One region of the Rhizobium sp. CCGE531 genome, then DNA from elsewhere that is predicted to be linked to it. Evidence: predicted binding sites of a transcription regulator. Region 1 holds the regulator's gene; each other region holds the start of a gene.
The links. The regulator LexA, encoded in region 1, represses DNA repair genes until DNA is damaged. The targets are predictions, from matches to a motif close to TGTTCNNNNTGTGTTCNG.

Region 1 (10,411 bases):
ACCTCCTTTTCAAGGTGCTCGCGCCTGCCGACGAGATCTGCCAGTTCCTTGGCGCGGTCGATGCGACGCTGCTCGAATACTTCGGTCGCCTTCAGGCCGTAGTCGCCATGGATGCAATGATAACCGAAATAGCTCACAAAGGCGATGGTGATGGCGGGAAGGATGAAACGCCCGAACTTTCTCTTCTTATGATACTTTGTCCACATACTCGCTCGAACGCTCTGGCTTTAAGCAATCCCGCTCCAAAGCCAATGCCGCTTCGGACAAGATCACATCAAATCAAACACCTAGAGCTAATGTAACCGGCAGAGATTAACCGTCCGTTGACTCTAACTGCGCGGCCCAACAAAAAACCGCACCCGAAGGCGCGGTTTAATTTCAGCGAATACTCTCGTCGCGGATCCAAGCGGATCCCGCTGATCAGGCATCAGCCGCGCAGGATGGAACGGCCGGCATACTTTGCCTGCGGGCCGAGCGCTTCTTCGATGCGGATGAGCTGGTTGTACTTGGCGAGACGGTCGGAACGCGACAGCGAGCCGGTCTTGATCTGGCCGCAGTTGGTGGCAACGGCGAGATCGGCGATCGTGGAGTCTTCCGTTTCGCCCGAGCGGTGCGACATGACGGCCGTGTAGTTGGCCTTGTGCGCGGTCTCGACAGCATCGAGGGTTTCGGTCAGCGAGCCGATCTGGTTGACCTTGACGAGGATCGAATTGGCAACGCCCATGCGGATACCGTCGCGCAGGCGGGCGGAGTTGGTGACGAACAGGTCGTCGCCGACGAGCTGGGTCTTCTTGCCGATCAGGTCGGTCAGCGTCTTCCAGCCTTCCCAGTCGTCTTCGGCCATGCCGTCTTCGATCGAAACGATCGGGTACTTGGCGGCCAGTTCGGCCAGGTATTCGGCCATCGCGCCGGATTCCAGCGTGCGGCCCTCGCCTTCGAGCACGTACTTGCCGTCCTTGAAGAATTCGGTCGAGGCGCAATCGAGGCCGAGGGCGATTTCTTCGCCCGGCTTGTAGCCAGCCTTTTCGATGGACTTCATGATAAAGTCGAGGGCTGCCGGGGCGCTGGAGAGGCCCGGTGCAAAGCCGCCTTCGTCACCGACGTTGGTGTTGTGGCCCTGCGATGCCAGTTCCTTCTTGAGGACGTGGAAGATTTCCGAGCCCATGCGCACGGCGTCGCGGATGGATTCCGCGCCGACCGGCAGGATCATGAATTCCTGAAAGTCGATCGGGTTATCGGCATGGGCGCCGCCGTTGATGATGTTCATCATCGGAACCGGCAGGAGGCGGGCATGAGCGCCGCCGACATAGCGGTAGAGCGGCAGGTTGGCGCTTTGGGCGGCAGCCTTGGCGACCGCAAGCGAGACGCCGAGGATGGCGTTGGCGCCAAGGCGCGACTTGTTCGGCGTGCCGTCGAGTTCGATCATGATGTTGTCGAGCTGGATCTGGTTTTCGGCGTCCATGCCGCCGATCGCATCGAAGATTTCCGAGTTGACGGCTTCGACGGCCTTCTCGACGCCCTTGCCATGGTAGCGCTTGCCGCCATCGCGAAGCTCGACGGCCTCATGCGCGCCGGTCGACGCGCCCGACGGAACCGCCGCGCGGCCCATGCTGCCGTCTTCGAGGTAGACATCGACTTCGACGGTCGGATTGCCACGGCTGTCGAGAATCTCGCGGGCGATAATGTCGGTGATTGCGGTCATGATAGCTTCCTGCTCGCTGGTTTATAAATCGATTTAAATCGTCTTAGTCGAAGGCACGGAAATTTCAATGCCGATCCGCGCGCCGATTTGGCACTCCTGCAGGCCGCGTAAAGCAAAATCATGTCAGCCTGTTGAATGCCTGATATTTCTTAGGCCTTGGCCACGGCGTCAAAGGCCAGCAGCTTTTCCAGAAGCCGCGGCATATCCTTCAGATAGACCATGTTCGGGCCGTCCGAGGGCGCGTTATCCGGGTCCTCATGCGTCTCGACAAAAACACCTGCAACGCCGACAGCGACAGCGGCGCGCGCCAGCGTCTCGACGAATCGGCGGTCGCCGCCGGTGGAGCCGCCCTGCCCGCCGGGCTGCTGCACGGAATGGGTCGCATCGAAGATGACAGGCGCGCCCATAGCCGCCATGATCGGCAGCGAGCGCATATCCGAAACCAGCGTATTGTAGCCGAAGGAGGCGCCCCGCTCGCACAGAAGAATATTCGGATTGCCGCTCTCATTGAGCTTGGCAAGCACGTTCTTCATATCCCAGGGCGCGAGGAATTGACCCTTCTTGACGTTGACAACACGGCCGGTCTGGGCGGCGGCAACCAAAAGATCGGTCTGGCGCGACAGGAAAGCCGGGATCTGCAGGATATCGACCGTCTTGGCGACGATGGCGCACTGCTCCTCCGTGTGAATGTCGGTCAAAACCGGAAAGCCATATTCCCTCTTGAGGTCGGCAAAGACTTCCATGGACTTTTCCAAGCCGATGCCACGCTTGCCTGACAGAGAGGTCCGGTTCGCCTTGTCATAGGAGGACTTGTAGACAAGGCCGATGCCGAGCTTACCGCAGAGCTCCTTCAGGACTCCGGCGACCATGAAAGCATGGTCACGGCTCTCCATCTGACAGGGGCCGGCAATCAGCGACAGCTTGGCGGCATTGGAAAAGAGGACCTTGGAGGCACCCTCGCCGACGGTGACTTCGGAATTCGTGCTCATGCTATCTCCTCGAAGGCGAATAATGCGCCCTGTCCGGGCGCCAGCCTTGCCAGTATACGATTGTTCTTACGCGTGTAAGTGACGCCGTTAGCAGTGAAATGCGACGATGTCACGGAAAGATCGCGCGTCTTGAAAAGGATTGCGCGTGCCCTCAGCCCGGGATCGCTGGTGTGAACCGGCAAATCGTAGAATGCTTCCATTCCTTCCGGCGTCAAAAGTTCGACATCGGCATTGGCAGCCTTGATCGTCAGGCCGAAGGAGTGCTTGATGACTCGCGGACCGCCAACGATCTCTTCGAAAAAGGTGCGATACGCCGCTGGTTTCAGCGCGGAAAGCGCCACTCGTGCGATGCCGGTCACGCCGTTTTCGTGACGCTCGAGCACGCCGCGGTCGGTCGGCAGCGGATTGATGCGCTGGCAGCAGAAGGCCAGGAAATCCGGCGCGCGCAGATCGGCCGCAAATGCGAGGCGAAAACCGGCCGTGGTTTCCGTTCCGTCCGGCATCTTCATCTGCCGGGAGAAATCCAGCATGCGTCCGGCCGAGATCGCCGCCACCTTGAAACGCTCGTCATCGCCGACGGCATCGTCCGTACCGAAAACCACGGCCGAAAATCCATCCTCGGCGACGCGGAAGCGATAGGCCTGGTCACGCGCAACGAAGACATTGCCGTCGGCAATACTCGTCTCGCATTGCTCCTGGGATGCCACGCCCAAAGGTTCGAGATAGGTCTTGTCGGCAAGGAAGACGCAGGCATTTTCGGTGCCGAACGGATGGCGGGCGTCCGGCGCCACCGTGAAGCCGAGCTTGCCCAGCCGTTCGCGCGCCAATGCGATGTTGACGGTCGGCAGCACGAGATGATCCAGCGGATGCGGCGACAAAGTCATGGTTCCCCCTGTTTGCCTGCAAAAGCAGATTTGCGCCCATACAAAGCTGAATTCAAGACGAAAACCAAGCCGTGAAGGCGCGCGACAATGGAAACCGGACGCAACCCTGGCAACTGGACCGCACTGATTCTCAACTGTAGCCGGCTTATGCGGCGGATCGTCGTCTTCATCCGCACATCAAGATCCGGAGATGGGCCTGAAGCGTTCACGAAACGAACAGAGCGGCATTTCTCATATTTATCGATGGATTAGCGCGGATATAACTCTCAAGGGTTTTCAGGCGATCCATTCGATGGCGGCAATTATTTGATCCGCCCGGCAAGGCTTTACCGAAATTTAAGCACTTGCGGAACACATATGGAACATATAGTGTCCGTTCTGGATTTGTTTCACGGTTTTTCTTGATTTGGGGTTCCAAGACGATGTTGACGCGCAAGCAGCAGGAACTGCTTCTCTTCATTCACGAGCGGATGAAGGAGTCGGGAGTCCCGCCATCTTTCGACGAGATGAAGGACGCACTGGATCTGGCATCCAAATCCGGCATTCACCGTCTGATCACGGCGCTCGAGGAACGCGGCTTCATCCGCCGCCTGCCGAACAGGGCGCGGGCGCTCGAAGTCATCAAGCTGCCGGAGGCCTATAATTCAAGCCTGCAGCCGCGTCGCGGCTTTTCGCCGAGCGTTATCGAGGGCAGCCTCGGCAAACCTCAGCCGGTCGCGCCGCCCGCCCCGGCAAAGGTTGCGAACGACGACCACAATAGTTCCGTATCGGTACCGGTCATGGGGCGCATCGCTGCCGGCGTTCCGATTTCCGCCATTCAGAACAATACGCATGACATTACCGTTCCCGCCGATATGCTCGGCTCCGGCGAGCATTATGCGCTCGAGGTCAGGGGCGATTCGATGATCGACGCCGGAATTTTCGATGGCGACACAGTCATCATCCGCAATTCGACGACGGCCAATCCCGGCGATATCGTCGTTGCGCTCGTCGACGACGAAGAGGCAACGCTGAAGCGCTTCCGCCGCAAGGGCGCCTCCATCGCGCTGGAAGCCGCCAATCCCGCCTATGAAACCCGTATCTTCGGGCCGGACCGCGTCAAGGTCCAAGGCAAGCTCGTCGGCCTTATTCGGCGCTATCACTGACCGGTGATTGTGGCGCGATCGGCGTGCCGGACTTGTCTGCGCGCCAATCGTAAGTTCGATGCCGTGTCCATGGTCGTCGAGGGTTTTCGAATGCTGCGGAAATGATCGGCGTATCGGCGCCGAGGGTCATTTCAAGAGAGCCGGTTCTTCGCAGTGTTGCGCCCGTTATGAGCATTGCGCCGGAACGGCAATGATCAAGCCGCAGCCGGATCGGCGTCACGACGATGTTTGCAGTATCGCAAGCCGGCGGCAGATAGGCGGCATTTTCGATGGTGACCAACATGGCGCCGTTATCAAGCATCGCCACGCACCATGCGCCTTTCTGACAGGCGAAGCTTCCCTGCATCGTCCTGTCGAGCGCTTCTTCCATTGCCTTGCGCACAGCATTCTGCTCTTCCCCGCTTAACCGGCGATGGCGATCGGTCGTCTTGTTGATCTGCGGAAGCCGGCTATCGCCAGGGAGAATGGTGGGCGGCTGATGTTCGGTTGCGACCAGTGCCTTCCGCCATTGTTCGAAAATGAAAGCCTGCGGCCTTTCGCGATTTGTGGCGAGTATATCGTCCTGCCGCAGCGCAACCAGGACACCATCCTCGGAAATCATCAGATCCGGCTTCGGCACGCCGGAGCCGAATGCCGCCACGCCGGTGGATGAGAGCAGCAACAGCAGGCCCAAATGGCGAAGCCGGGTCCGCAGCATGGTCATGATCAGGAAGCCGGCAATGAAGATCGGCAGCAGCCAGGCTGGCTGGCGGCCGAAGGTGATGTCGCCTCCCCAGCCAGCCACGGTTTTGGCGATCAGGATGACGAGTTCCAGTCCCTCTCCGGTGACTTTCCAAAACGGCCCGTCCAAGCCGAAGGGCATGAGCAGCATTGCCACCATGCCAAAGGGCATGACGATGAAGGAGACGACCGGCATGGCTGCGAGGTTGGCGGCGAGACCATATGTCGCCAGCCGATGAAAATGCTCGATCGAGAAGATGGCCGTCGATGCGCCGCCGATGAACGAGGTCGACAACACGCCGCCGAAGAAGCGCGAGACAAACAGCAGCGGGCTTAGCAGACGGATCCGCGAGAGAATGTTTTCGCGATGCCGCCGTCGTTTCCATAGCGAATAGCCCGACACCAGCGCCAGCGTCGCTGCATAGGACATCTGAAAGCTTGGACCAAGCACCTGCGACGGCGACAGAACGAGGATGACGATGGCGGATAGGGCGACATTGCGAAGGCTGAGCGACGGCCGATCGAAAAGCACGGCCACCAGCATGATCGCCATCATGATGAAAGCGCGCTCGGCGGATACGCCGAAGCCGGAAATAAGGTAATAGGCCGTTACCGTCAAAAGCGCGCCGAAGGCCGCGAACTTCTTGGTCGGCCAGGCCTGCGCAACTCCCGGAAACAAACTGAACAGATAGCGCAGGCCGATATAGAAGATGCCGGCCGACAGCGCCATGTTCAGCCCTGAAATTGCAATGATATGGGTGAGACCGGCAATTCGCAGCGACTCGGTCGTATCCTTGGAGATCGCACGTCGCTCATCGGTGACGAGCGCTGCGGCAAAGGCGCCCGTATCTCCCGGCAAGGTTTCCCTGATCCGGTCGCCAATGCTGTTGCGCAGGCCAGCAAGCCAGATATCGGCCTTATCCAGCAGCGGCTCCGCGAGATTATCACCAGACGGGGACAATCGGGTCGGGGTGCCGTAGGCGAAACCGTTCGCACCGATGCCATTGAAATAGGAGCTGAAGGCGAAATCGTTGAGGCCTGGCAGTGCCGGTCCTGCCGGCGGTGTCAGACGCGCCCTGCCCTGCATCCGATCACCGAGGTTAAACGGCTCCACCTGCTTGCGGACGAAGATCGTGATCCGTTCCGGCGAACGGCGAATTGTGGGCTTTTCCGTTGCCTCGACCCGGACGACATAGCGCCAGCCTCCATTGTCATAGGATTCGCGTCGCTCGATCCTGCCGGTGACGGTCGTCGTCACCGCAGAGTCGAGCATGACAGTGGAAGCCCGCCAGCTTTCCCATTGAGCCAGTGTCATACCGAGACAAATTAGCATGCCGGCGAAAAGAAGGTGGCGAAACAGCCTCCCCGCTTCTCGCCGGAGCGCGAAGCTAGCGGCAAAGACAAACAGGCCCGCAAGCACGGCTTGCGGCGGCGGATCGCTGCCAGCTTCAAACCAGAAGATCGCACCGAGACCCATATAGATCGGCGCGAAAAGGACGGCCCGGCCATGTGAAGCCTCCTCTTCGACCAGCCGGGCAATACTGCCTCGAATGCGGCCCGCGATCAAAAGGAAGCGCGATGTCAGCGGCGCCAGATCCTGCGTCCGCTCCCCTTGCGGTGCCTTGGCGCGGAGCACAATCGTCGCAACAGCAGGACGAAGCTGCGGAGGCGCAGCGACATCCCGACCATCTTCCCGCTGCTCCGCTGCCTCCAAATTAGGCACCCGCCGCCGCCCCCGCGTAAAACCACAGCTTTTGCGCGATTTTTGCCGTCACTATCTGGTGATTTCAACCGAAATCGTCATGAGAGAGACCAAATTGAGCCGGTTTCCCGACGCGGCACGATCAGTGACGCTGCTGCAGTGCCCAAAAGTTGATACTGCAATGCACAATTCGGCACTAGGATAACTTGGCATTAGGCTCTGGATCATATAGCTAGTCGGTAGTCGCTTAACCTTTTGGCGCTTTTTATGGCGTCAATCCCGCCAAATCTTGGAGGATCAGCATGACGGAACAAAGCGCGAAACTAACTTGGGGTGAAAAGACGGTCGACCTGCCGGTCAAGACCGGAACCATCGGCCCGAGTGTCATTGATATTGGTGCCCTTTATAAGAACACCTCCACGTTTACTTACGATCCTGGCTTCACCTCGACCGCATCGTGCGAGTCCAGCATCACTTATATCGATGGCGACGAAGGCGTTCTGCTGCATCGCGGCTATCCAATCGATCAGCTGGCCGAACACGGCGATTTCCTGGAAGTATGCTACCTTCTTCTCTACGGCGAGCTGCCGACGACAGCGCAGAAGAAGGACTTCGACTATCGCGTGACCCACCACACGATGGTGCACGAGCAGATGTCGCGCTTCTTCACCGGCTTCCGCCGCGACGCGCATCCGATGGCCGTCATGTGCGGCTGCGTCGGCGCGCTCTCCGCCTTCTATCACGACTCGACCGACATCACCGATCCGCATCAGCGCATGGTCGCAAGCCTGCGCATGATCGCCAAGATGCCGACGCTCGCCGCCATGGCCTACAAGTACCATATCGGCCAGCCTTTCGTTTATCCGAAGAACGATCTCGACTATGCGTCGAACTTCCTGCGCATGTGCTTTGCCGTTCCGTGCGAAGATTATGTCGTCAATCCGGTGCTCGCCCGCGCCATGGACCGCATCTTCATCCTGCATGCCGACCATGAGCAGAACGCTTCGACCTCGACGGTTCGCCTGGCAGGCTCTTCCGGCGCCAATCCGTTCGCCTGTATTGCAGCGGGCATCGCCTGCCTCTGGGGTCCGGCGCACGGCGGCGCCAACGAAGCAGCACTGAACATGCTCAGCGAGATCGGCTCCGTCGACCGCATTCCGGAGTACATCGCCCGCGCCAAGGACAAGAACGATCCGTTCCGCCTGATGGGCTTCGGTCACCGCGTTTACAAGAACTACGATCCGCGCGCCAAGATCATGCAGAAGACGGCGCATGAGGTTCTCGGCGAACTCGGCATCAAGGACGATCCGCTGCTCGACATCGCAATCGAGCTCGAACGCATCGCTCTGACGGATGAATATTTCATCGAGAAGAAGCTCTATCCGAACGTCGACTTCTACTCCGGCATCACGCTGAAGGCTCTCGGCTTCCCCACGACCATGTTCACCGTTCTGTTCGCTCTCGCCCGCACCGTCGGCTGGATCGCTCAGTGGAACGAAATGATCGAGGATCCGCATCAGCGCATCGGCCGTCCGCGCCAGCTCTATACCGGCGCACCGCTGCGCGAATATGTGCCTGTTTCCAAGCGCTAAGCTTCGGAATTGAAACAAAAAACCGGTCAGAGATGACCGGTTTTTTTATGGGACAAAACATCCAGGAGAATCGCCGCCGCCTTGTCGCCCGGCGGCTCCTCCGTTTGCATTCGGTGCCAGACGAGATCGTAGCCCACAAGCATCGCGGCGCGCTCGGGAGTATCGTTCGACAGGCGCTCCATGTAACGAGCCAGCAGGCCGGGCCGCAAAACATCGTTGATGAGTTCCGGCACCACGGCGTAGTCGGCAATCAGGTTCGGCAGGGCCGCCGACCATACCTTGATGCGCGACATCACGAACCTGGCCAGCCACTCCGTCTTATAGGCCGAAACCACGGGAATGCCAGCAAGGCTCAACTCCAAGATCACGGTGCCTGATGCGGCCATGGCGGTATCAGCCTGTCCAAAAGCCTCCCATTTCGCCTCCTGACCGACGAGGATTTCCGGTTTGACGCTCCAATTTTCGAGAAGCAAACGCACGAGGGCTTCTTGCTTCGGCACCGTCGGCAGCAGATAGCGGACATCGTCATTTCGCCGACTAAGCTCTTCGGTAGCCCGCTCAAAAACTGGAAGAAGTTGGCGGATTTCCGAAGCGCGCGATCCCGGGAGAAGAAGGACTGTCATCTTAGCATCGGCGGCAGTCGTGCTGCGCAAAGCGCGCCGGCGACGCGCCTCCAGCAGGTTGGCATCCACCGTCAGCCGATGGCCGACATAGGTCGTGGCCGGACCGCCCAGGCGCTGCATCGCGGCGGGTTCGAACGGCAACACGGCCAGTACATGGTCGACATAGGCGAGCATCTTCTGCGCGCGATATTCCTTCCACGCCCAGACGCTGGGGCAAACATAATTGACGATCGGAAGATCAGGCAGAGCCTTGCGCACCCTCTTCGCGACGCGATGGGTGAAATCAGGGCTATCGATGATGAGAAGCACGTCAGGCTTTGCGGCAATGATGGCTTCGGCCGTCTGCCGGATGCGGGCAAGCAGCTTCGGCAGACGCTTGATGACCTGGATGAAGCCCATGATCGACAATTCGGAATAGTCGAAGAGCGAGCGCAAGCCCTGCGCTTCCAATGCCTCGCCGCCGACGCCCATCAGCTCGACGGGGCCGTCGTAACGACTCTTCAGGGATGCAACGAGATCGCCCCCCAGCAGATCGCCGGAAACCTCGCCGGCAACGACGGCAAGTTTCAAAGGCGCACCGCTCACATGAAGCCCTCCGCGCTCAAGCCACGATCGATGCCACAAACGAAAATGCCGGCTTCGTCCGCGGCGGCGATGACAGCCTGCCGATCGAGGATCAGCGCTCTCCCCGCTTCGACGGCGACGCCGGCGAGACCGGCTTTCCTGGCGTTCGACACCGTAGACACCCCTATGGACGGCAGGTCGGCCCGGACATCCTGTTGCGGCTTGCAGAGCTTGACGAGCACGCCCCGCCGGCGCGTCGAGATGCGCCCCGCCGCGCGCAGTTCGGCAACCCGCTCGATCATCTTGTCCGTGCCCTCCGCGCCTTCCAGCGCGACGACACGCCCACCGACGCTGACGGCGCCCTGACCGACATCCAGCAACCCCAGCGCATCGGCGGCCTTCGCACCTTGCGCGATATCGCGCAAATCCTCTGCGGACGGCGAGTGGCGGCCGAGCGGACCGGTGGTCGCCAGCAGATCGGGCGCAATTT
Region 2 (10,411 bases), 680 kb from region 1:
CTGCATGGGCTACGAGATTGCCGGCGGGCTCGGCGTCAAGATGGCGCGGCCGGAGAAGGATGTGGTCGTCATGGTCGGCGACGGCTCCTACATGATGCTGAATTCCGAACTGGCGACCTCGGTCATGCTCGGGTTGAAGATCACCGTCGTCCTGCTCGACAACCGGGGCTATGGCTGCATCAACCGCCTGCAGATGGCGACCGGCGGCGCGAACTTCAACAATCTGCTGAAGGACTCGCGTTTCGAAGTGATGCCGGAGATCGACTTCCGGGCGCATGCGGAAAGCATGGGCGCGATTGCCGTGAAGGTCTCCTCCATCGGCGAGCTGGAACAGGCGATCGAGGCATCCAGGAAGAACGACCGCAGCTCGGTCCTCGTCATCGATACCGATCCGCTGATCACCACGGACGAAGGCGGCCACTGGTGGGATGTCGCCGTTCCGGAGGTCAGCCCGCGCGCCGAGGTCAACAAGGCCCGCGCCGCCTATGAAAAGGCCCGCACCTCCCAGCGCATCGGCTGATCGATTTCCGTCCTATTTCTGGAGGAGCGTTTCAGCTCCTCCAACAGTGTTTTCAAGGAGACCATTGATGAAGGCCAAACTCGGCATGTCGCCCATCGCCTGGTGGAACGACGATCTTCCTGAGCTCAGCGACGACGTATCCCTCGAGGAATGCCTGCGGCAATCACGCGGTGCGGGTTTCACCGGCATGGAACAGGGCCGGCGCTTCCCCAGCAACCCAAATGAGATGCTGCCGATCCTGCGCGCTGCCGACGTGACGCTCTGCGGCGGCTGGTTCTCCGGCACGCTCGTCAACGAGGAGCTTGCCGCCAACAAGGACCGCATCGCGCCGATGATCGCGCTGTTCAAGGCCGTCAACGCGCCCTGCATCGTCTATGGCGAAGTCGGCCGCTCTATCCAGGGCGACCGCTCCAAGCCGCTCGCCACCAAGCCGCGCCTTTCGGATGACGAGATGAAGGCCTATGCCCGCCGCGTCACCGAGTTCGGCGAATGGTGCGCTGCGCAGAGCATGCCGCTCTCCTACCATCATCATATGGCGGCCGTTGTCGAGACCGAGCCGGAGCTCGATGCTTTCATGCGCAATTCCGGCGCAGGTATTCCGCTGCTGCTCGATGCTGGTCACTTGGCCTTTGCCGGCGGCGACGTGTTGCGCGCCATCGACAATCATCATGCCCGTATCAATCATGTCCACGTCAAGGATATCCGCAAGTCGGTCGTCGATGGGCTGGATCGCAGCCGGCAATCCTTCCTCGATGCGGTGGCGCTTGGCGCCTTCACGGTGCCGGGCGACGGTTCGCTCGATTTCGGGGCCATCGTCAAGCGTTTCGCCGATTACGGCTATGAAGGCTGGTTCGTGGTCGAAGCCGAGCAGGATCCACGCAACGCGCCGCCGCAGAAGATGGCCGAGATCGGCCATGCCGAATTGATGCGTGTCATGACGGCAGCGGGTTACACGGTTGAAACCGAAGGCTTTCCGAAGGGATAGCTAGAGATGAGCGCCCCTCTTCCGTCAAGGGATATTGAGGGGCGTTCTCCCAAGCAATAGAGGAAGAACCATGCCAAATCTCAAGGTCAAACCTGACGGCTCCCGTGGCCGCGTCACCCATGTCACGCCCGAAAGCGCCGGCTGGACCTATGTCGGCTTCGACCTCTACCGCCTGAAGCCGGGCGAAACCGCTTCGGCCGAGACCGGCGATCGCGAAGTCTGCCTCGTTTGGGTCAGCGGCAAGGGAAGCGCCAAGGCGGGTACGAAGGATTTCGGTTCGCTCGGCGGCCGTATGAGTCCCTTCGAGGGCGCGCCCCACGCGCTTTATATTCCCTCTGGATCGAGCTGGTCGGTAACAGCCGAGACCGAGCTGGAACTGGCCGTCTGCTCGGCACCGGGTGGCGGCTCCCATGAAGCACGCGCCATTCCGCCGGGTACGCATCCGGCGCTGACGCGCGGCAAGGGCAGCAATGTCCGCCACGTCAACAACATCATGCCGGAAGACGACGACGCTGCGCATTCGTTGCTGGTTGTCGAAGTGATCACGCCGGGGGGCAATACGTCCTCTTACCCGCCGCATAAGCACGATCAGGACAATCTCCCGAACGAAAGCTTCCTCGAGGAGACCTATTATCATCGCCTCAACCCGCCGCAGGGTTTCGGCTTCCAGCGCGTCTATACAGACGACCGGTCGCTGGATGAGGTCATGGTACTGGAGGACGGCGACGTGACGCTGGTGCCGAAAGGATACCATCCATGCGCCGCCTGCCACGGCTACGATCTCTACTATCTCAACGTCATGGCCGGCCCGAAGCGCATCTGGAAATTCCACAACGCCGTCGAGCACGAATGGCTGCTCAAGTCCTGAGGTAGTGTCGTGGTTCTCAACCACCCGCCCTCGTGGTTCGAGGCTCAGGCCCCTTCGCCAAGCTCAGGCGCCTACGCACCTCACCATGAGGGCTAATCTCCTGTGCAAGACAGCACACTGAGCTGGCTTCAAATGGCAAGTGCGCTCCATCCTCACCCTGAGGAGCGAAGCCTCGAAGGGCGAGGATGGAGCGCACTTCCCACCAAATGAGGCCGCGTCCGAAAGCGCGGCCTTTTCCATGTCATGTGGGCAGCAGGCCGTAGCGCCATTTCCTATCCCTGGCATTGCGCGACAGCACCAGCCAGGTGAGCAGGATCATTCCTGCCTCGGCAAAGATGGGTGTCATCCAGATCCCCCGTTCGCCAAAGACGAGCGGCAGCAGGAATGTCAACGGCAACGCGAACAGGTAGGACCGTGACAGGCCGAAGATCGCGCCGCGCCTGGCATCGCCGATCGATTGAAAGTAGGACGATAGGATGATCGCCTGACCGAAGAGGAAATAGGCGCCGATCGTCCATGGCAGGATGCGGCCGACTTCTTCGACGATTACCGGATCGGCGACGAAGATTGACCCTAAGTGTCCCGCCAGCATCTCGACGATCAGCTCGACGGCGGCACAATAGACCAGGGCCGAGACCATGGCGATGACAACGCTATGGGCCACACGGGCAGGAAGTGCCGCACCATGATTGTGGCCCGATATCGTCTGCAGAGCGATGCTGAGGCCGAGAAGCGGCAGATAGGCGAAGGTCATCACCCGGGTGACGATCCCATAAGCGCCGACGGTCGCGACATAATTCCCCTCGTGCCAGATCGACAGGTTGAAGAGGATGGCGGCCGAGCTCAGCGAAATACCGATGAAGCCAAGGCTCATCGGTGCGCCATAGGCAAAGATGCCCCGCCATTCGGACAGGTGCAGCTTCATGTCGAGCGAAAGCGCGCTGGGGCGACGCAGACGATAGGCGAGGATGATCGCCAGGCAGGTGAATTGCGCCAGGATCGAACCGCCGGCGGAGCCGACGACACCCCAATGGGCCACAGCCATCAGCAGCCAGTTTGCCAGGATGTTGAGCAGCGTCGAGGCGAGCATGACCAGCGTCATGAAGCCGAGCTTTCCCTCGCAGCGCAGGCCATCGATATGCAGCGACAGGAAAAAACTGACCGGCGCGAATGCGATCATGACGCCCATGAAGGCTTCGGCGCTCTGAGCGACATCGGTGTTTCCGGCCGCCGCCAGGGCAATGACCTGCCGGCCGACGAGCCAATAGACGAGGTTGACGGCAATGACGACGGCGATCGCCAGCGCATGGGCGCTAGTGAACACCGTTCGCGCGCCAGCGCGATCCCCTGCCCCGAGGCGGCGGGCGAGAATGTTCGCCATGCCGTTCGAAACCAGCGTCTGCAGCGCGACCAGCAGCATGAGCGCGGGAAAGATGAGGCTGACGGCGGACAGCGCGGCGGCCCCGACATAGACGCCGAGGAAATAAGCGTCGACGACGGCAAAGAGGCCGTTGACCGTGGTGATGACGATGATCGGCGCGGCAGTTTTGGCAAAGACGCCGGGCAGCCAGCCGGTGAGGAACATATTGGTTTCAGTACTGTGCGTCATGGGGAATCCGGACGGAATTAGTCGCTATCGGCGGAGATAGTAACCGGTCGATGAAAGATCGTTCAGATGTCGAGAACCAGATGCGGCAGGCCGTTCGACGTCTTGCGCGGCGAGATGCCATCCGAGTCGACCTGGGCATTGATGCGTTGGCGGAAGGCCGAGAAGCTCTCGAACTCCACCACATCCACCGGTTCGTCGAAATGGATCGATATCTTGTAGAGCCCGCCGGATTTCGCCGACATGGCCACCACCCTGCCCGTGAAGGGCTGGTTCAGGTAGCGCCCGCGAACGGCGGAGCCGACATCGAAGGGCGCATCAGGCCCGTCATTCGGCTTCGCCGCAAGCGCCGATAGCGTGTTCCAGTCGCGCAGCCCATGTTGCTTGGCGATCAGTTCCAGCGTCGTCGAGTGGCTCATGTCGTCGCCGCGCTCGGCCATGGCCTGACGCAAACGCCGGGCTTGAGCCTTCAATTCATCTATGGACGGATACGTCGTCATAGGATCAGCCTTTGCTAAGGCACGCAATTACGACCGTGAAACGGGGCTCGCATTACCGTCAGTCAGCATGCCCTATAATGGCTGTGACCAAAACTGCGAGGACTTCACCTTGGATTTTCATCCGCGAGCGGCAGGCGCCTCGAACCGTCAATCCGTATGATCGAAGCCAATCCCGCTGTCAAGATGCGCTCAAATCGGCACAAAAGACGAACCCGTTAAAATTCTATCTATGGAATTGACGCTTCCGCAAAATCTCCGTGCAAGGTTCGTAGTGTAACCGAGATGAATTCGGTCTGTTCTTCAACAGGGAATGACAATGCTTCGCGCAACCCATCTGGCGAAAGTCAAATCCGAAGTCTACGAACGCAGCTGGGAACGGTTCTACGTCCAGAGGCCGGCGCGTCTCGTGGCGGTCCGTCCCTGTCTGACAGGCATTTCCGTGCGCAGCGCCGAAATTAGCGATATCTCGCGCGGCGGCGCCAGCTTCACCGTCGCCACGACCGTCGGCCTGCCGAGCCATTACTACCTGAACATTCTCGGTCTCGCCTACCGCATCGCCTGCGCCGAGGTCAGCCGCAATGAAAACCGCGTCCACGTCCGCTTCATCAACCTGATCGAACCGGAAACACTGCGCCGTGTCGTACGCGCCGATTTCATGATCGGCAATGCCGAAGCAATGGCCGCACGCGGCAGAAGGCGATAGGTCCAAAGTCGATATTATGCAGGAGCGCCGCTGCCGGCGGTTCTCCATTCGCTGTGGCTACCGAGACTTTCCTTTAACCGAGGGGCGGCGAAATCGAGGAAGGCTCTGATTTTCAACGCCATAAGCCCTCGCGAAGGATAGACCAGACTGACCGGCCAAGGGTCTTGCTCAGCATCGTCAAGAACGGTTCTTAATACCCCTTCGGATATGTGCTTACTCACCTGATAGGAGAGCACGCGGGCAAGACCGAGCCCGCCGACCGCGGCGCCGATGGCTGCCTCGGCGGTGTCGACGACGAGCCGGGAATGGATTGGAACACTGGTTTCCGATCGTTCCTTCCAGAAGGACCATGATCGTATCGACATCAGATTTTCGAAGGTGACACAGTCATGCATACGGAGATCATCCGGAACTGCAGGTGTTCCCCGTTCCTGTAGATATGCTGGGCTTGCGCACACGACCCGCCTGACCTCTCCTACGCTGCGAAAGATCAAGCTGCTGTCAGGCAATTTACCGATTCGGACGGCCAGATCGACATGCTCCTCCGGCAGGTCGATCAGCCTATCCGACTGAATGAGCCGGACGTCAATCTCGGGGTGGGTCTTCAGAAATTCGGTGACGACAGGCAGTACGTGCAATCGACCGAAGACGACCGGCGCAGTGATTGTCAGATTGCCTTTCGGCGCCTGGAACTCACCCGCGGCCGTACGCTCCGCCTCGGCAATGTCATCCAGGATGCGTCTACAGGACGACACATAGGTCTGGCCTGTCTCGGTCAGGATGAGGCCGCGTCCGGCGCGCTGAAAGAGGCGCGTTCCGAGATGACTCTCAAGCTCCGACACCTTGCGGCTGACAGTCGCCAATGGCACGCCGAGAATACGTGATGCTGCGGAAAGACTTCCGGCGTCGACGACGGAGAGAAGGACGGACATGGCTTCCAGGCGATCAGGCATGACTTCCAAAAAATGAGAGGATTATTTCTGAACATAGCAGATATTCACATAAATCGGAAGGAAATACCTTTGCGTTACCAAGCTTGAAGCAAAAGAAGTCCAATGTCTCGCATCGCAGGCAGCGGGGCATTCGTTGAACCCATTCAGATCATAACGAACCGTCAGGAGCTGGCGATGTCCAGTGCAGATTTCGAGTTTTCGAGCGACGTCGCCTTCACTCCCGCCGTGAAGGCTATTCAGAGTCGCAAGGGTTCCAGGCGTGGTTATGCCAGAATGGAAATCGGAGGGTCATGGCAGACCGATATCACGGCTGAGATCGCCGCCTTCATCGAGAGCCGCACGGGCGCGTTTCTGGCGACAGCAAACGCGGCCGGACAACCGTATATCCAGCATCGCGGCGGTCCGGCCGGCTTTCTGAAGGTCCTGGATCGAAAGACCATTGGTTTTGCCGACTTCGCCGGAAATCGCCAATACATCACCCAGGGCAATCTCGTCGAAAATCCCAAGGCTCACTTGTTTCTGATGGATTATACTTATCGGCAGCGCGTCAAAATCTGGGGCGAGGCAAGAGTGATCGAGGGTGATGCTGAACTCGCCGAGCGCCTCTTTCCGGACGGGTATAATGCCCGGGTCGAACAGGTAATCCTGTTCACCGTAACGGCGTGGGACGCGAACTGCCCGCAGCACATACCGCAGCTTATTGATGCTGCCACCGTTCAAAACCTGCTGGCGGAGAAAGATCACAAGATCGCCGAACTGGAAAAGCGGATCGCGGCGATGTCTGCACCACGGGAATAGCGGCGGCTTTTGGGGGCGCTGGCAGCGTGTTCCAGACGCGACGTTTTCCGCGGTTGGCGCGTGCTTATGGACGGCAAATGTCGTCTCTAGCGGCGCGGTAGAATTTGCTCCCACGCACGTGGATTCCACAGCCTCCGCCCTTGCAACCACCCGCCAAGCGCCTATTCTGCCGCCCCTACAACTGAATTCGGGAAACAAAGCCAGCATGTCCGCCTTCTCGCGCTTCACGCCGCTGATCAGTGCCCTTCCCTCCACCGTTCCTTTCGTCGGCCCCGAAGCGCTGGAGCGTCAGCGCGGTCTGAGCGTCAATGCCCGCATCGGCGCCAATGAAAACGGCTTCGGGCCTGCGCCTTCCGTTCTATCAGCCATGCGCGAACGGGCCGGCGATATCTGGATGTACAATGATCCGGAAAATTTCGAGCTGAAACAGGCGCTTGCGGCACATCTTGGCGTTCAATCCGCCAATATCGCCGTCGGTGAAGGCATCGACAGTCTGCTTGGCCTGATCGCCCGCATGGTGATCGAACCGGGCACGCCTGTTGTCACTTCGCTCGGCGGCTACCCCACCTTCAATTTCCACGTTGCCGGTTTCGGCGGGCGTCTGGTCACCGTACCCTATGTCGATGACCGCGAGGATCTCGATGGGTTGCTGGAGGCGGTCAAGCGCGCGAACGCGCCGCTCGTCTATTTCGCCAATCCCGACAACCCGATGGGAAGCTGGTGGGAGGCCGACAGGATCGTCGCCTTTGCCCGCGCGCTACCGCAAAACTGCCTGCTGATCCTCGACGAGGCCTATAGCGAGACCGGGCCTGCCGGCTCGCTGCCTGATATCTCTGACCTCATCGACCAGCCGAATGTCTTGCGCACCCGCACCTTTTCCAAGGCCTACGGCCTGGCTGGAGCCCGCGTCGGCTATGCCATCGGCGCGCCCGACACGGTGCTGGCCTTCGACAAGATCCGCAACCATTTCGGGATGAACAGGCTTGCGACCGTAGCGGCCCTCGCCGCGCTGAATGATCAGGCCTATCTCGCCGAGGTGGTCGGTAAAATCCAGGCCGCGCGCGAAGAGATCGGCGTGATCGCCCGCGACAACGGACTGCTGCCGCTCGCCTCCGCCACCAACTTCGTCGCCATCGATTGCGGCCGCGACGACACCTATGCCCGCGCGATCGTCGACGGGCTGATCCAGCATGGCGTCTTCATCCGCATGCCTGGCGTGGCGCCGCTCAACCGCTGCATCCGCGTCAGCGTCGGACCCAGCCAAGATCTGGACCTGCTGGCCGAAGCGCTGCCGAAGGTGCTGAAGGCGATCGGCTGAGGCGTGGAGCGTTTCGCGGAATCGCTCTACGTCGATATTCTCACGCAATTCCGGACGGAAAACCGCTGCGCACTTTTCCTGGAATTGCTCTAAAACGACGAAACCGCGCCTGCCTTGTCCCGGCCGGTCGCGGTTTTCATCATTTCGGCTGGCATCTCCATCGACCGCCGACATCCCCTCCTTCGAGATCAGCCAGTAAGTCGTATTGTTTTCGGCATGCCTCAGTGCGTGGTCATCCACTCGCGGGCGGCGCGAAGCGCTGCAGCGAGCTGCATCTTGGTCAAGGTCGCGGCGACGTCGGCGCGAAGCTCGGCGGCGCGCTCGCTGCCACGGATGGCGGCGATATTCAACCATTTGTGGGCGGCAACGAGGTCTGCGGCGCAGCCCCTGCCGGTCGCGTAGTTCACGCCCAATTCGCAAAGGGCATCGGCGCCGTTACCACCCATCATGGCATTTCCAGACATCGTCGTTTCGAAGCGTGCCATCGGTTTTATCCCTGTTTTACTTCTGTTCGTATCTGCCCTGTTTTCCGTCGGAACCTTGCCGTCGTTCGCGGCTTTCCGGTTCTTCCGGCCGGCGGGTTTGCCCCGCTCGTTTGATGGCTTCACTATCGCAGACGGCCTTCAAAAAACGCCTAAAATGCATGCTTAATTCGATGCAAACAAAGTACAAATGCTTGGTAAACTTGGGATTTTGTTAAACATCGCTTCCCTTGCAAATTAAGGATTTTCGGGCGGACTTTACGTTTTGTTAGGATTTGGATTTAAACCCTTCCTTCACCACAAAATCAGCGCACTTCAATCCGATGGCTTGTTTTGATGAGGCGTGGGTGGCCGGCGGGACAGGAGATTGCGTAATAAAAACCATATTTACCTTTACGTTCGCGTTAGATAATCTCGCCACGTTCCCGGCTATGGAGCCGGATGGCGCCTTGGGGGAGGAATAATAACACCATGATCCGTGCCACCATTCTTGCTGCCGCGCTGCTGCTGAGCGCGAGTGCGGCCTTCGCCGAAGAGCCGATCGTCGGCAATTGGAAAACAGTTGAGGGCGATACCGCCGTCATCGCGCCCTGCGCGGACAGCTATTGCGTGACGCTGAAGACCGGAAAATATGCCGGCAAGCAGATCGGCAAGATGCAGGGCAAGGGCGGCAGCTATTCAGGCGAGCTCACCGACCCTTCCGAAGACAAGACCTATAGCGGCTCCGGCACCGTGAGCGGCAATAGCGTGAAGATGAGGGGCTGCGTGCTCAAAATATTCTGCAAGTCGCAGACCTGGACAAGGCTGTAAAAGGGCGATTTCCTATTCAGGAAACACCATCGGCCTGCCTGCCTTCGTCGGGCAGGCCTGTTCTTATTTGCCTGCGGACACACGCAGGCGACCATTCGAAATCGGTCATATTTATGAACGCCGGATGAACCGGTATCTCAGCACCTGTTCAGCCTGACCATGGCAAAACAGTGTCCAGTATAGGGCACGGGTAGGGCCACGGACATGGACTCGATCATCATGGCACGGCGTTTCGTCATCATCATGCTGTTTGCCGCCATCTTTGCATTCAGCTTCTCGGTTGCGGTCGAAAACGCGGGCCGCAGCGGCGCGCAGTCGCATTTCGGTGCAAGCTTCACCTGTGTGGAGACCGGCACGCCTTATTGCACTACGGTGCAATGACGAATGCCTGCGCGACGACCCGCGCAGGCCTTGAGCATGGCTGCAAAAATAGCTGCGAGAATCCGGGCCACCTCTTGTGACGTCGTTTGATTGTTACCAACGACACTCTATAATGGCTCATGAGCAACAGAATCTCTCCTTTTTCACCCCTCGACATCTCCTCCCCCAGCCCGTTCCAGTCGCGGACCTTCGATGATCCGGGCAAAGCCGTCGAGGCGCTGACGGAGCTTTACGAGCGCAATACCGCCTTCCTGATCGACAATTTCACCAAGCTCGCCAAAGGCGCGCCGATCATGGCGCGCTACCGCGCCTTCTATCCGCAGGTCAGCATCGAGACGACCAGCTTCGGCCATGTCGATTCGCGTCTTTCCTACGGCCATGTCACGGCGCCCGGCGTCTACACGACGACGATCACACGCCCGCAGCTTTTCAAGCATTACCTCAAGGAGCAGCTGACGCTCTTGATGCGCAGCCACAATGTGCCGGT
Region 3 (10,411 bases), 270 kb from region 1:
CTCGACGGCCAGGTCGATGTTGTTGTGTCGGACGTCGTCATGCCCGAGATGGACGGACCGTCGCTGCTGCGGGAACTGCGCAAGAAATATCCGGACATGAAGTTCATCTTCGTCTCCGGTTACGCCGAGGATGCCTTTGCCCGCAATCTGCCGGCCGATGCGCAGTTCGGCTTCCTGCCGAAGCCTTTCTCGCTGAAGCAGCTTGCCGTCGTCGTGCGCGAGACGCTCGATAAGCCCTAGGTCAGAGGCGATTTTCGCCTCGCCATGTTGCCGATAGCGGCATAAAGATGCTATCACCCCGCGCATGATCGATCTTGCCAAGCCCATCTACCGTTTGTGGTGGCGCTCCTTCTAGGAGCGGCAGTCGTCATGTCTTGAAATCGACCCTGCCGCCGTGATCCGGCAGGCATGGTCAATTTCCGTTTTCCCTTCCCGATTGCGGCGGCTCCTTTTGCGGAGCAACGAATGCATTCCCCTACCGACACCCGCCCCGTCATCCTGACAGGCGACCGGACCACGGGTCCACTCCATCTCGGCCATTATGCCGGATCGTTGAAGAGCCGCGTCACGCGTCAGCACAGCCATCGGCAATTCCTGCTGCTGGCGGATACGCAGGCGCTGACCGACAATGCCCATGATCCCGGCAAGGTCCGTCGCAACGTTCTCGAAGTTGCCATCGATTACCTCGCCGTCGGCATCGATCCGGCGCTGACGACGATCTGCGTTCAATCAGCCCTGCCGGCGCTGGCGGAGCTGACGCTGCTCTATCTGAATTTCGTCACGGTCCGCCGTCTGGAGCGTAATCCGACGATCAAGACCGAGATCCAGCTGCGCGGCTTCGAACGCGACGTGCCGGCCGGCTTTCTCTGCTACCCGGTGGCGCAGGCCGCCGACATCACCGCCTTCAAGGCGACGGTCGTTCCCGTCGGCGAGGATCAGGCGCCTTTGATCGAACAAACCAATGAGATCGTTCGCCGCCTCAACCGGCAGATCGGGTATGACGTTCTCGTGGAAGCCACGGCGATGGTGCCGAGCGTGGGGCGTCTGCCAGGTGTCGACGGCAAGGCGAAGATGAGCAAATCCCAGGGCAACGCCATCCCGCTCTCGGCATCACCGGATGCTATCAGTGATGCGGTCCGGCGGATGTATACCGATCCGGATCATCTGCGCATCGGCGATCCCGGCAGGGTCGAGGGAAACGTCGTCTTCACCTATCTGGATGCGTTCTGCGAGGATCGGCACTTGGTCGACGACATGAAGGCGCATTATCGCCGTGGCGGTCTCGGTGATGTCACCCTGAAGGGACATCTCGAGGACATTCTTCAGGCGCTGCTTGCACCGATCCGCGAGCGCCGTGCACGCTTTGCCGCAGAGCCGGACCATGTCCTTGAGATAGTGCGGGAGGGGACGAGAAAGGCAAGGGAGCGGACGGAGGCGACGCTTGCCGAATTGCGGGCCGCGCTAGGCCTGTTCTCATTGACCTGAAACAAGAAAGGCCGGACGATCTTTTGAAGCGCCCGACCGTTCCTTTATTCATTACAGCTCTAACTATTCCGCCAGAGCGACCGCGATTTCAGCGGCCAGGCGCGCATTGTTTTCGACAAGCGCGATATTGGTCTTGAGGCTGCGGCCTTCGGTGATGTCGAAGATGGTGCTGAGCAGATAAGGCGTGACGGCCTTGCCGGTGATCTCGTCGCGGTCGGCGCTGTCGAGGGCGCGCTCGATATAGATTTCCATTTCCTCGCGCGGAATTTCGTCCGCTTCCGGGACCGGGTTGGCGATCAGCATGCCGCCATCGATGCCGAGCTGTTCGCGCGTGGACTGGAAGTTGGCGATGGCCGCTGGGCTGTTCAGCGTCAGCGGACTCGCCAAGCCGGAAGAGCGCGACCAGAAGGCCGGGAATTCGGCGCTGTCGTAGGTGACGACCGGGACGCCGCGCGTTTCCAGCACTTCGAGCGTCTTCGGAATATCGAGGATCGCCTTGGCGCCGGCGCAGACGACGATGACGCCGGTGCGGGAAAGCTCTTCAAGATCGGCCGAGATGTCGAAGCTTTCCTCCGCGCCGCGATGCACGCCGCCGATGCCGCCAGTGGCGAAAACCTTGATGCCGGCGCGGGCGGCGGCAATCATCGTGGCGGCGACGGTGGTCGCGCCGGTGCGGCGCTCGGCGATCGCAAAAGCGATGTCGGCGCGCGAGACCTTCATCGCGCCTTCCGTCTTGGCGAGGGTTTCCAGCTCTTCCGGCTCAAGACCGATATGCAGTGTGCCATGGATGACGGCGATGGTCGCCGGGACCGCGCCTTCCTGCCGGATGATCGCCTCGACGCTGCGGGCCATCTCGATATTGCCGGGATAGGGCATGCCGTGGGTGATGATGGTCGATTCCAGTGCCACGAGCGGTGCGCCGCGCAGCTTGGCGGCGGCGACTTCCTTCGAATAGGAGATCGGAAGCAGTGGCGAGATGGGCTGGGTCATTGTCGTTTCCAATTCGCTGAAACAATATATGCGTTTTGAGCAGGCTTCATGACAGAATTTCGGCCTTGGGAACAAGGGCCAACATCGTCTTCAAAAGCTCCGGAGACAGATTTTCGGCGGTGGCCAAGGATGATTGCACGGTGATCGCTGCGGCTGCCGCACCGTGGCGGACAGCTTCCGCGAGGTCGTGGCCGGCAAGCAAGGCTGAGAGAACGCCTGCGGCAAGAGAATCTCCCGCCCCGGTGACATCGGCGACATCGTCGACGACGGGCGGCTGCAGGCTGACGACGAGATCGCGGGAAAATGCGATCAGCGGGCGCCCGCCGCGGGTGATGACGCCATTGCGCAGGCCGAGGGCGCGCAATCCGTTCACCCATTCGAGCGGGTCTTCCGGGCGATTTTCGGTCAGCGCGGCGGCCTCGGCTTCGTTGAGGAACAGGTGGTCGATGCCGGCAAGGCTTGGCTTGAGCCGCACGACTTTCGCCGGCGAGATCGCGATTGCCGCGACGGGCTTGCCGCATGCGGCCGCTCTTGCCGCGATCGCGGCTAATGTTTCGGCCGGCAGATTGGCGTCGCAGAGAACGAGATCGGTCTCTTCAAAGGCATCGCGAACGGCGCGAATCGCCAGACGTCTCGGGACGAACAGCTTGTAGAGTTCCATGTCGGCAAGCGCGATGACCAGATTGCCGTCGCGTTCGAGGATCGCCGTATAGCTCGGCGTCTTGCGATCGAGGAAAACGAAGGGCCGGTCGTCGATGCCGGCGTGGCTGGCCGCTTCCGCCACGATCTCGCCGGAGGGATCGCCGCCGCGGGGCGAGATCAACCGCACGTCGAAGCCCAGGCGGGCTAGATTTCTGGCCGCATTGAAGCCGCCGCCGCCGGGCTCTTCGAACCATGCGCCGGGATTGCTGGCGCCGGGTGCGGTCTCGCCGAATATGCGGCCGCGCCGGTCGATATGGGCGCCGCCGAGAACGAGAATCTTCTTCGCCATATGGTTTTCCTCAGCAATCGAAAAGACGAATCGGACGGGTCGATAACATCTCGCAATTCACCGTCCCGGCCATGCAAGTGCCTGGGAAGAAAGAAGAAAACAAAAATAGAACGGAATTCATTTTACCTTTTTCTTTCAATTGCTTGTTGTGCTCTTGCGATAAGAGAACAAATAGAGTACAGAATTCTCATCGGCGGCGACATTGCTAGAGCGGCTTCAATAACCTAAAGGTGGATCGGATGTCTCAGAATTCTTTGCGGCTTGTAGAGGACAAATCGGTGGATAAAAGCAAGGCACTTGAAGCGGCGCTCTCTCAAATTGAGCGGTCGTTCGGCAAGGGCTCGATCATGAAGCTCGGCTCTAACGAGAACGTGGTCGAAATCGAAACGGTTTCCACCGGCTCGCTGAGCCTCGATATTGCCCTCGGAATCGGCGGTTTGCCGAAGGGCCGCATTGTCGAAATCTATGGGCCGGAAAGCTCGGGTAAGACGACGCTGGCTCTGCAGACCATTGCAGAGGCCCAGAAGAAGGGCGGCATCTGCGCTTTCGTGGACGCGGAACATGCGCTCGATCCGGTCTATGCCCGCAAGCTCGGCGTCGACCTGCAGAACCTTCTGATCTCGCAGCCCGATACCGGCGAACAGGCGCTTGAAATCACCGATACGCTGGTTCGCTCCGGCGCGATCGACGTCCTCGTCGTCGACTCCGTTGCGGCATTGACGCCGCGCGCCGAAATCGAGGGCGAGATGGGCGACAGTCTTCCCGGTCTGCAGGCTCGTTTGATGAGCCAGGCGCTGCGCAAGCTCACGGCTTCGATCTCGAAGTCCAAGACCATGGTGATCTTCATCAACCAGATCCGCATGAAGATCGGCGTCATGTTCGGCTCGCCGGAAACGACGACGGGCGGTAACGCGCTGAAGTTCTATGCCTCGGTTCGCCTCGATATCCGCCGCATCGGCGCCGTCAAGGAGCGTGAAGAGGTGATCGGCAACCAGACCCGCGTGAAGGTCGTCAAGAACAAGATGGCGCCTCCCTTCAAGCAGGTCGAGTTCGACATCATGTATGGCGAGGGCGTTTCCAAGACTGGCGAGCTGGTCGATCTCGGGGTCAAGGCCGGCATCGTCGAGAAGTCGGGTGCCTGGTTCTCCTATAACAGCCAGCGCCTTGGCCAGGGCCGCGAGAATGCGAAAATCTTCCTGCGCGACAATCCGGATCTCTCGCGCGAAATCGAATTGTCGCTGCGCCAGAATGCCGGCTTGATCGCCGATCGCTTCTTGCAAAATGGCGGTCCGGATGCCGATGATGGCGACGCTTCCGGGGAATAATGATTTCCGGGAGCAATTCCTGGCTTGATATGACACTAAAATTTGAGACCGGCCGCATTGTCCAAGGGATGTGCGGCCGGTTTTGTTCGTGCGGCTGGACAGCGCCCGGAGCGAACGATAAAAGCCACTGACTTTGACGCAAGTTGCTGAGCGCAGTACTGAAGGGCCCAATATGAGCGGTGTGAATGAAATCCGGTCGACCTTCCTCGACTATTTTAAGAAAAACGGCCACGAGATCGTGCCGTCGAGCCCACTCGTACCGCGCAACGATCCGACATTGATGTTCACCAATGCCGGCATGGTGCAGTTCAAGAACGTTTTCACCGGTCTGGAGCAGCGCTCGTACAAGACGGCTTCGACGGCGCAGAAATGCGTGCGTGCCGGCGGCAAGCACAACGACCTCGACAATGTCGGCTACACCGCGCGCCACCACACCTTCTTCGAGATGCTCGGCAATTTCTCCTTTGGCGACTATTTCAAGGAGCAGGCCATCGAGCTTGCCTGGAACCTGATCACCAAGGAATTCGGGATCGACGCCAAGCGTCTGCTGGTGACGGTCTATCACACCGATGACGACGCCTTTAATCTCTGGAAGAAGATCGCTGGGCTTTCGGACGACAAGATTATCCGCATCCCCACCAGCGACAATTTCTGGGCGATGGGCGATACCGGCCCCTGTGGTCCCTGTTCAGAAATCTTCTACGATCATGGCGATCATATCTGGGGCGGCCCTCCGGGTTCTCCGGAAGAGGACGGCGACCGGTTCATCGAGATCTGGAATCTCGTGTTCATGCAGTTCGAGCAGATTAGCAAGCAGGAGCGCGTCGACCTGCCGCGTCCGTCAATCGACACCGGCATGGGTCTCGAGCGCGTTGCCGCCTTGCTGCAAGGCAAACATGACAATTACGATATCGATCTCTTTCGCGCGCTGATCGAAGCTTCCGAAGAGGCAACCGGCGTGAAGGCCGAGGGCGAGCATCGCGCCAGTCATCGCGTCATCGCCGACCACCTGCGTTCCTCCGCTTTCCTGATTGCCGATGGCGTGCTGCCGTCGAATGAAGGCCGAGGCTATGTGCTTCGCCGCATCATGCGCCGCGCCATGCGCCATGCGCAGCTGCTCGGTGCCAAGGAACCCTTGATGTGGCGGCTGCTGCCGGCGTTGATCCAGCAGATGGGTCGCGCCTATCCCGAGCTGGTGCGCGCCGAGGCGCTGACCTCCGAGACACTGAAGCTCGAGGAAACCCGTTTCCGCAAGACGCTGGAACGCGGCCTGTCGTTGCTGAACGATGCCACCTCGGACCTGCACAAGGGCGACAGCCTGGACGGCGAAACGGCTTTCAAGCTCTACGACACCTATGGCTTCCCGCTGGATCTGACGCAGGACGCACTGCGCGCCCGCGGCATCGGCGTCGATATTTCCAGCTTCGCCGATGCCATGGAGCGGCAGAAGGCCGAGGCGCGTTCGCATTGGACCGGATCCGGCGACAAGGCAACCGAAACCATCTGGTTCGAGCTCAAGGAAAAGAATGGTGCGACTGAATTCCTCGGCTATGACACGGAATCTGCCGAAGGCGTGATCCAGGCAATCGTCAGGGATGGCGTTGCCGTCGACAGCGCCTCTGCCGGCGAAAAGGTACAGATCATCGTCAACCAGACGCCGTTCTATGGCGAATCCGGCGGCCAGATGGGCGATACGGGCGCCATCTCCGGCGACAACGGCAAGCTGACGGTGGGCGACACTCAGAAAAAGGGCGAAGGCCTTTTCGTTCACCTAGCCGAGGTTTCGGAAGGAACGATCAAGGTGGGCGATGCCGTCGTGCTGACGGTCGATCACGCCAGACGCTCGCGCCTGCGCGCCAACCATTCCGCCACCCACCTGCTGCATGAGGCACTGCGCGAAGTGCTGGGCACGCATGTCGCCCAGAAGGGCTCGCTGGTTGCGCCCGAGCGCCTGCGCTTCGACGTGTCGCATCCGAAGCCGATGTCGGCTGAGGAGCTGAAGGTCGTCGAGGAGATGGCGAACGAGATCATCCTGCAGAATTCGCCGGTGACGACCCGCCTGATGAGCGTCGACGATGCGATCGCGGAAGGCGCGATGGCGCTGTTCGGCGAGAAGTACGGCGATGAAGTCCGCGTCGTATCGATGGGGCAGGGCGTGCGTGGCGCCAAGACCGGCAAGCCCTATTCCATCGAGCTTTGCGGCGGTACGCATGTGTCGGCCACGGGCCAGATCGGTCTCGTGCGCATCCTCGGCGATAGCGCCGTCGGGGCCGGTGTGCGCCGTATCGAAGCTGTCACTGGCGAATCCGCGCTTGCCTATCTCGCGGAGCAGGACGAGCGCGTGAAAAACCTCGCCTCGACGCTGAAGGTTCAGCCTGGTGAGGTCGTTTCGCGCGTCGAAACTCTGATGGACGAGCGCCGCAAGCTGGAGCGCGAATTGGCCGATGCCAAGCGCAAGCTTGCCATGGGCGGCGGCCAGGGTAGTTCCGCTGACGCCGTTCGCGAAGTCAACGGCGTCAAGTTCCTCGGCAAGGCCATTTCCGGCGTCGATCCCAAGGACCTAAAGGGTCTGGCGGATGAGGCCAAGGCAGGCCTTGGCTCGGGCGTGGTCGCGCTGATCGGCGTTTCCGAAGATGGCAAGGCTAGCGCCGTTGTCGCCGTCACCGAAGACCTGATCGGCCGCATCAGCGCCGTCGATCTCGTCCGCGTCGCGTCAGCCGCCCTCGGCGGCAAGGGCGGCGGCGGCCGTCCCGACATGGCGCAGGCCGGCGGCCCGGATGGCGCCAAGGCTGATGAGGCGATCGAGGCGATTGCCGCTGCACTCGCCGGCTAACGGCTCTATTTTCTTACGATAGCGAAAATGGCGGATGCTGCGGCATTCGCCATTTTTCTTTGTGCATCCAACTCCGCAGGATTTGTCAAATCGGGTTATGCTCTTGTCGGGCCGATCGATTTGCAAGGGGTTTGACATGACAGGCGGAACGGCGTGGACGCTTTACGAGACCCGGCTGCGGCGGGTTTCTGCCTATATCCACGAGCATCTGGATGACGAGCTCGACATGGAAAAGCTGGCGGAGATCGCCTGCATGTCCAGCTATCACTGGCACAGGATCTATCGGGCGATCTATGGCGAGACGGCGGCGGCAACCGTCAAGCGGCTGCGGCTGCACCGTGCCGCCGGCGATCTCGTCAACACCCGTCTATCCGTCAGCGACATTGCAAAGCGGTCGGGCTATCCCAACCTCCAGTCATTCAACCGCATCTTCAGATCCGTCTACGGCATGCCGCCGGCGCGATATCGGAATGAGGGAAGCCATACGATCTTCGAACCCAGTACCTAAGGAAGGATTACGGTCATGTTCGACGTTACGCTTCGCACCATCTCCCCGATGTCACTCGTCGGTGTCGCTCATCGCGGCTCCTATATGCAGATCGGCCAGGCTTTCGAAACCTTGTTCGGCACCATCTTTGCTCGCCGCCTCGCTGGGCCGGATATGCGCATGATCGGCGTCTATCTCGACGATCCCGATGTCGTGGAGACGGACAAGCTGCGTTCCTTTGCCTGCGTCACCGCTGGCCAAGGAATGACCCTAGATATGCCGTTGGAGCGTCGCTCTCTCGATGGCGGCGAGTACGCCGTGTTGCGCCACAAGGGTCCCTATGCCGACATGCACAAGGCCTATCAATGGCTGTACGCGCAATGGCTGCCGGCCTCGGGACGGCAGCTCCGCGATGCCGTCATGTTCGAGGAATATATCAACAACCCGCGCGACGTCCCGCCGACGGAGCTATTGACCGATATTTATATGCCGCTGCAATAGCGGCATATGACCTCGATTGAAAGTTTCCTCTTAATACCTTGTATTTTCAGAGATTAGCCGGCTTTGGCATGGCGGCATTGTCAATCTCGTTGCCACGGCGATAGGCGTCGCGGTCGCTGACCCGGCCCCAATAGTCGATGAAAGCCTGGCGCTTTTCGATGGTGCCGAAGTTGAGGCCCCAGCCGACATGAGAACCGACATAGACGTCGGCGGCCGTGAAGCGGTCGCCGGCGATGAAGGGTGAGGCGGTAACGGCCAGTTCCAGCGCGTCGAAAACGTGGTCGAGGCTGCCGCAGCCCGCCATGCGCAGGCGTTCGGCGGGAATTTCGAAGCCGAGGGCGCGGTTGGTCACCGCCATCTCCATCGGGCCGGCCGCGAAGAACATCCAGCGGAAGTAGTTGCCGCGTTCGGATGCGGTCGGCGCAAGGCCGGCTTGCGGGAATGTTTCCGCCAGATAGGCGCAGATGGCGGCACCTTCGGTAACGACGGTATCGCCATGCTTGATGGCCGGCACCTTGCCCATGGGGTTGACCGCAAGATATTCCGGCGCCTTCATCGTCGTGCCGTAGTCGAGATATTCGGTGCGGTAGGGCTGGCCGGTCTCCTCGAGCATCCAGCGGGCAATGCGTCCGCGCGACATCGGGTTGGTATAGAAAACGAGTTCTTCAGCCATCTCTCTCTCCCTTTTGTTGCGCGCATTCTTGCCATCGGTTGGCCGCGGCGGCAAGATTCCGGGCAAAAGAAAACCCGGCGTTGAGGCCGGGTTCTCTCTGGTTCCGATGTCGGCGAGGCTTAGGCAGCCATCGCCTTCTGGAGGTTCTCGTCGATCTTGTCGAGGAAGGCGGTGGTCGACAGCCACGGCTGATCCGGGCCGATGAGCAGTGCCAGATCCTTGGTCATGAAGCCGGCTTCGACGGTATCGACGCAGACCTTCTCAAGCGTTACGGCGAACTTCGCAAGTTCGGCATTATCGTCGAGCTTGGCGCGGTGGGCGAGACCACGGGTCCAGGCGAAGATCGAGGCGATCGAGTTCGTGGACGTTTCCTGGCCCTTCTGGTGCTGGCGGTAGTGACGGGTCACCGTGCCGTGCGCGGCTTCGGCTTCGACCGTCTTGCCATCCGGCGTCAAGAGAACCGAGGTCATCAGGCCGAGCGAGCCGAAGCCCTGGGCGACCGTGTCGGACTGGACGTCGCCGTCGTAGTTCTTGCAGGCCCAGACATAGCCGCCGGACCACTTCAGGGCGGAGGCGACCATGTCGTCGATCAGGCGGTGTTCGTAGGTGATGCCGGCTTCGTCGAACTGAGCCTTGAATTCGGCCTGGTAGACTTCTTCGAAGATGTCCTTGAAGCGGCCGTCATAGGCCTTGAGGATGGTGTTCTTGGTCGAGAGGTAGACCGGCCACTTGCGCATCAGGCCGTACATCATCGAGGCGCGGGCGAATTCGCGGATCGACTCGTCGAGGTTGTACATGGCCATGGCAACGCCGGCGCCAGGAGCGTTGAAGACTTCCTTCTCGATGACCGTGCCGTCTTCGCCGACGAACTTGATGGTCAGCTTGCCCTTGCCGGGGAACTTGAAGTCAGTGGCGCGGTACTGGTCGCCGAAAGCGTGGCGGCCGACGACGATCGGCTGGGTCCAGCCCGGAACCAGGCGCGGAACGTTCTTGCAGATGATCGGCTCGCGGAAGATGACGCCGCCGAGGATGTTGCGGATCGTGCCGTTCGGGCTCTTCCACATTTCCTTGAGGTTGAATTCCTTCACGCGGGCTTCATCCGGCGTGATCGTCGCGCACTTGATGC

Region 2: the regulator LexA is predicted to act here: its motif matches at 8,749-8,766, upstream of CCGE531_RS06165 (sel1 repeat family protein).
Region 3: the regulator LexA is predicted to act here: its motif matches at 3,562-3,579, upstream of recA (recombinase RecA).

Annotation. Positions count from the first base shown of each region.
Region 1 covers NZ_CP032684.1:1,928,758-1,939,168, reverse strand. The annotation lists gene CCGE531_RS09435 (septum formation initiator family protein) at 1-206, opposite strand, end outside; gene eno (phosphopyruvate hydratase) at 428-1,702, opposite strand; gene kdsA (3-deoxy-8-phosphooctulonate synthase) at 1,852-2,691, opposite strand; gene CCGE531_RS09420 (VOC family protein) at 2,688-3,575, opposite strand; gene lexA (transcriptional repressor LexA) at 3,998-4,720, shown strand; gene CCGE531_RS09410 (ComEC/Rec2 family competence protein) at 4,701-7,154, opposite strand; gene gltA (citrate synthase) at 7,445-8,734, shown strand; gene lpxB (lipid-A-disaccharide synthase) at 8,761-9,942, opposite strand; gene CCGE531_RS09395 (LpxI family protein) at 9,939-10,411, opposite strand, start outside.
Region 2 covers NZ_CP032684.1:1,248,397-1,258,807, reverse strand. The annotation lists gene iolD (3D-(3,5/4)-trihydroxycyclohexane-1,2-dione acylhydrolase (decyclizing)) at 1-520, shown strand, start outside; gene iolE (myo-inosose-2 dehydratase) at 588-1,505, shown strand; gene iolB (5-deoxy-glucuronate isomerase) at 1,576-2,373, shown strand; gene CCGE531_RS06195 (MATE family efflux transporter) at 2,615-3,982, opposite strand; gene CCGE531_RS06190 (glyoxalase superfamily protein) at 4,045-4,479, opposite strand; gene CCGE531_RS06185 (PilZ domain-containing protein) at 4,790-5,182, shown strand; gene CCGE531_RS06180 (LysR family transcriptional regulator) at 5,197-6,135, opposite strand; gene CCGE531_RS06175 (pyridoxamine 5'-phosphate oxidase family protein) at 6,310-6,933, shown strand; gene CCGE531_RS06170 (pyridoxal phosphate-dependent aminotransferase) at 7,139-8,251, shown strand; gene CCGE531_RS06165 (sel1 repeat family protein) at 8,473-8,736, opposite strand; gene CCGE531_RS06160 (DUF2147 domain-containing protein) at 9,205-9,543, shown strand; gene CCGE531_RS34145 (hypothetical protein) at 9,748-9,924, shown strand; gene CCGE531_RS06155 (AMP nucleosidase) at 10,044-10,411, shown strand, end outside.
Region 3 covers NZ_CP032684.1:2,199,686-2,210,096, reverse strand. The annotation lists gene CCGE531_RS10805 (PAS domain-containing sensor histidine kinase) at 1-240, shown strand, start outside; gene trpS (tryptophan--tRNA ligase) at 466-1,485, shown strand; gene CCGE531_RS10795 (pseudouridine-5'-phosphate glycosidase) at 1,549-2,475, opposite strand; gene CCGE531_RS10790 (carbohydrate kinase family protein) at 2,522-3,466, opposite strand; gene recA (recombinase RecA) at 3,706-4,791, shown strand; gene alaS (alanine--tRNA ligase) at 4,964-7,624, shown strand; partial or broken gene CCGE531_RS10775 (AraC family transcriptional regulator) at 7,761-8,612, shown strand; gene CCGE531_RS10770 (glutathione S-transferase family protein) at 8,659-9,285, opposite strand; gene CCGE531_RS10765 (NADP-dependent isocitrate dehydrogenase) at 9,405-10,411, opposite strand, start outside.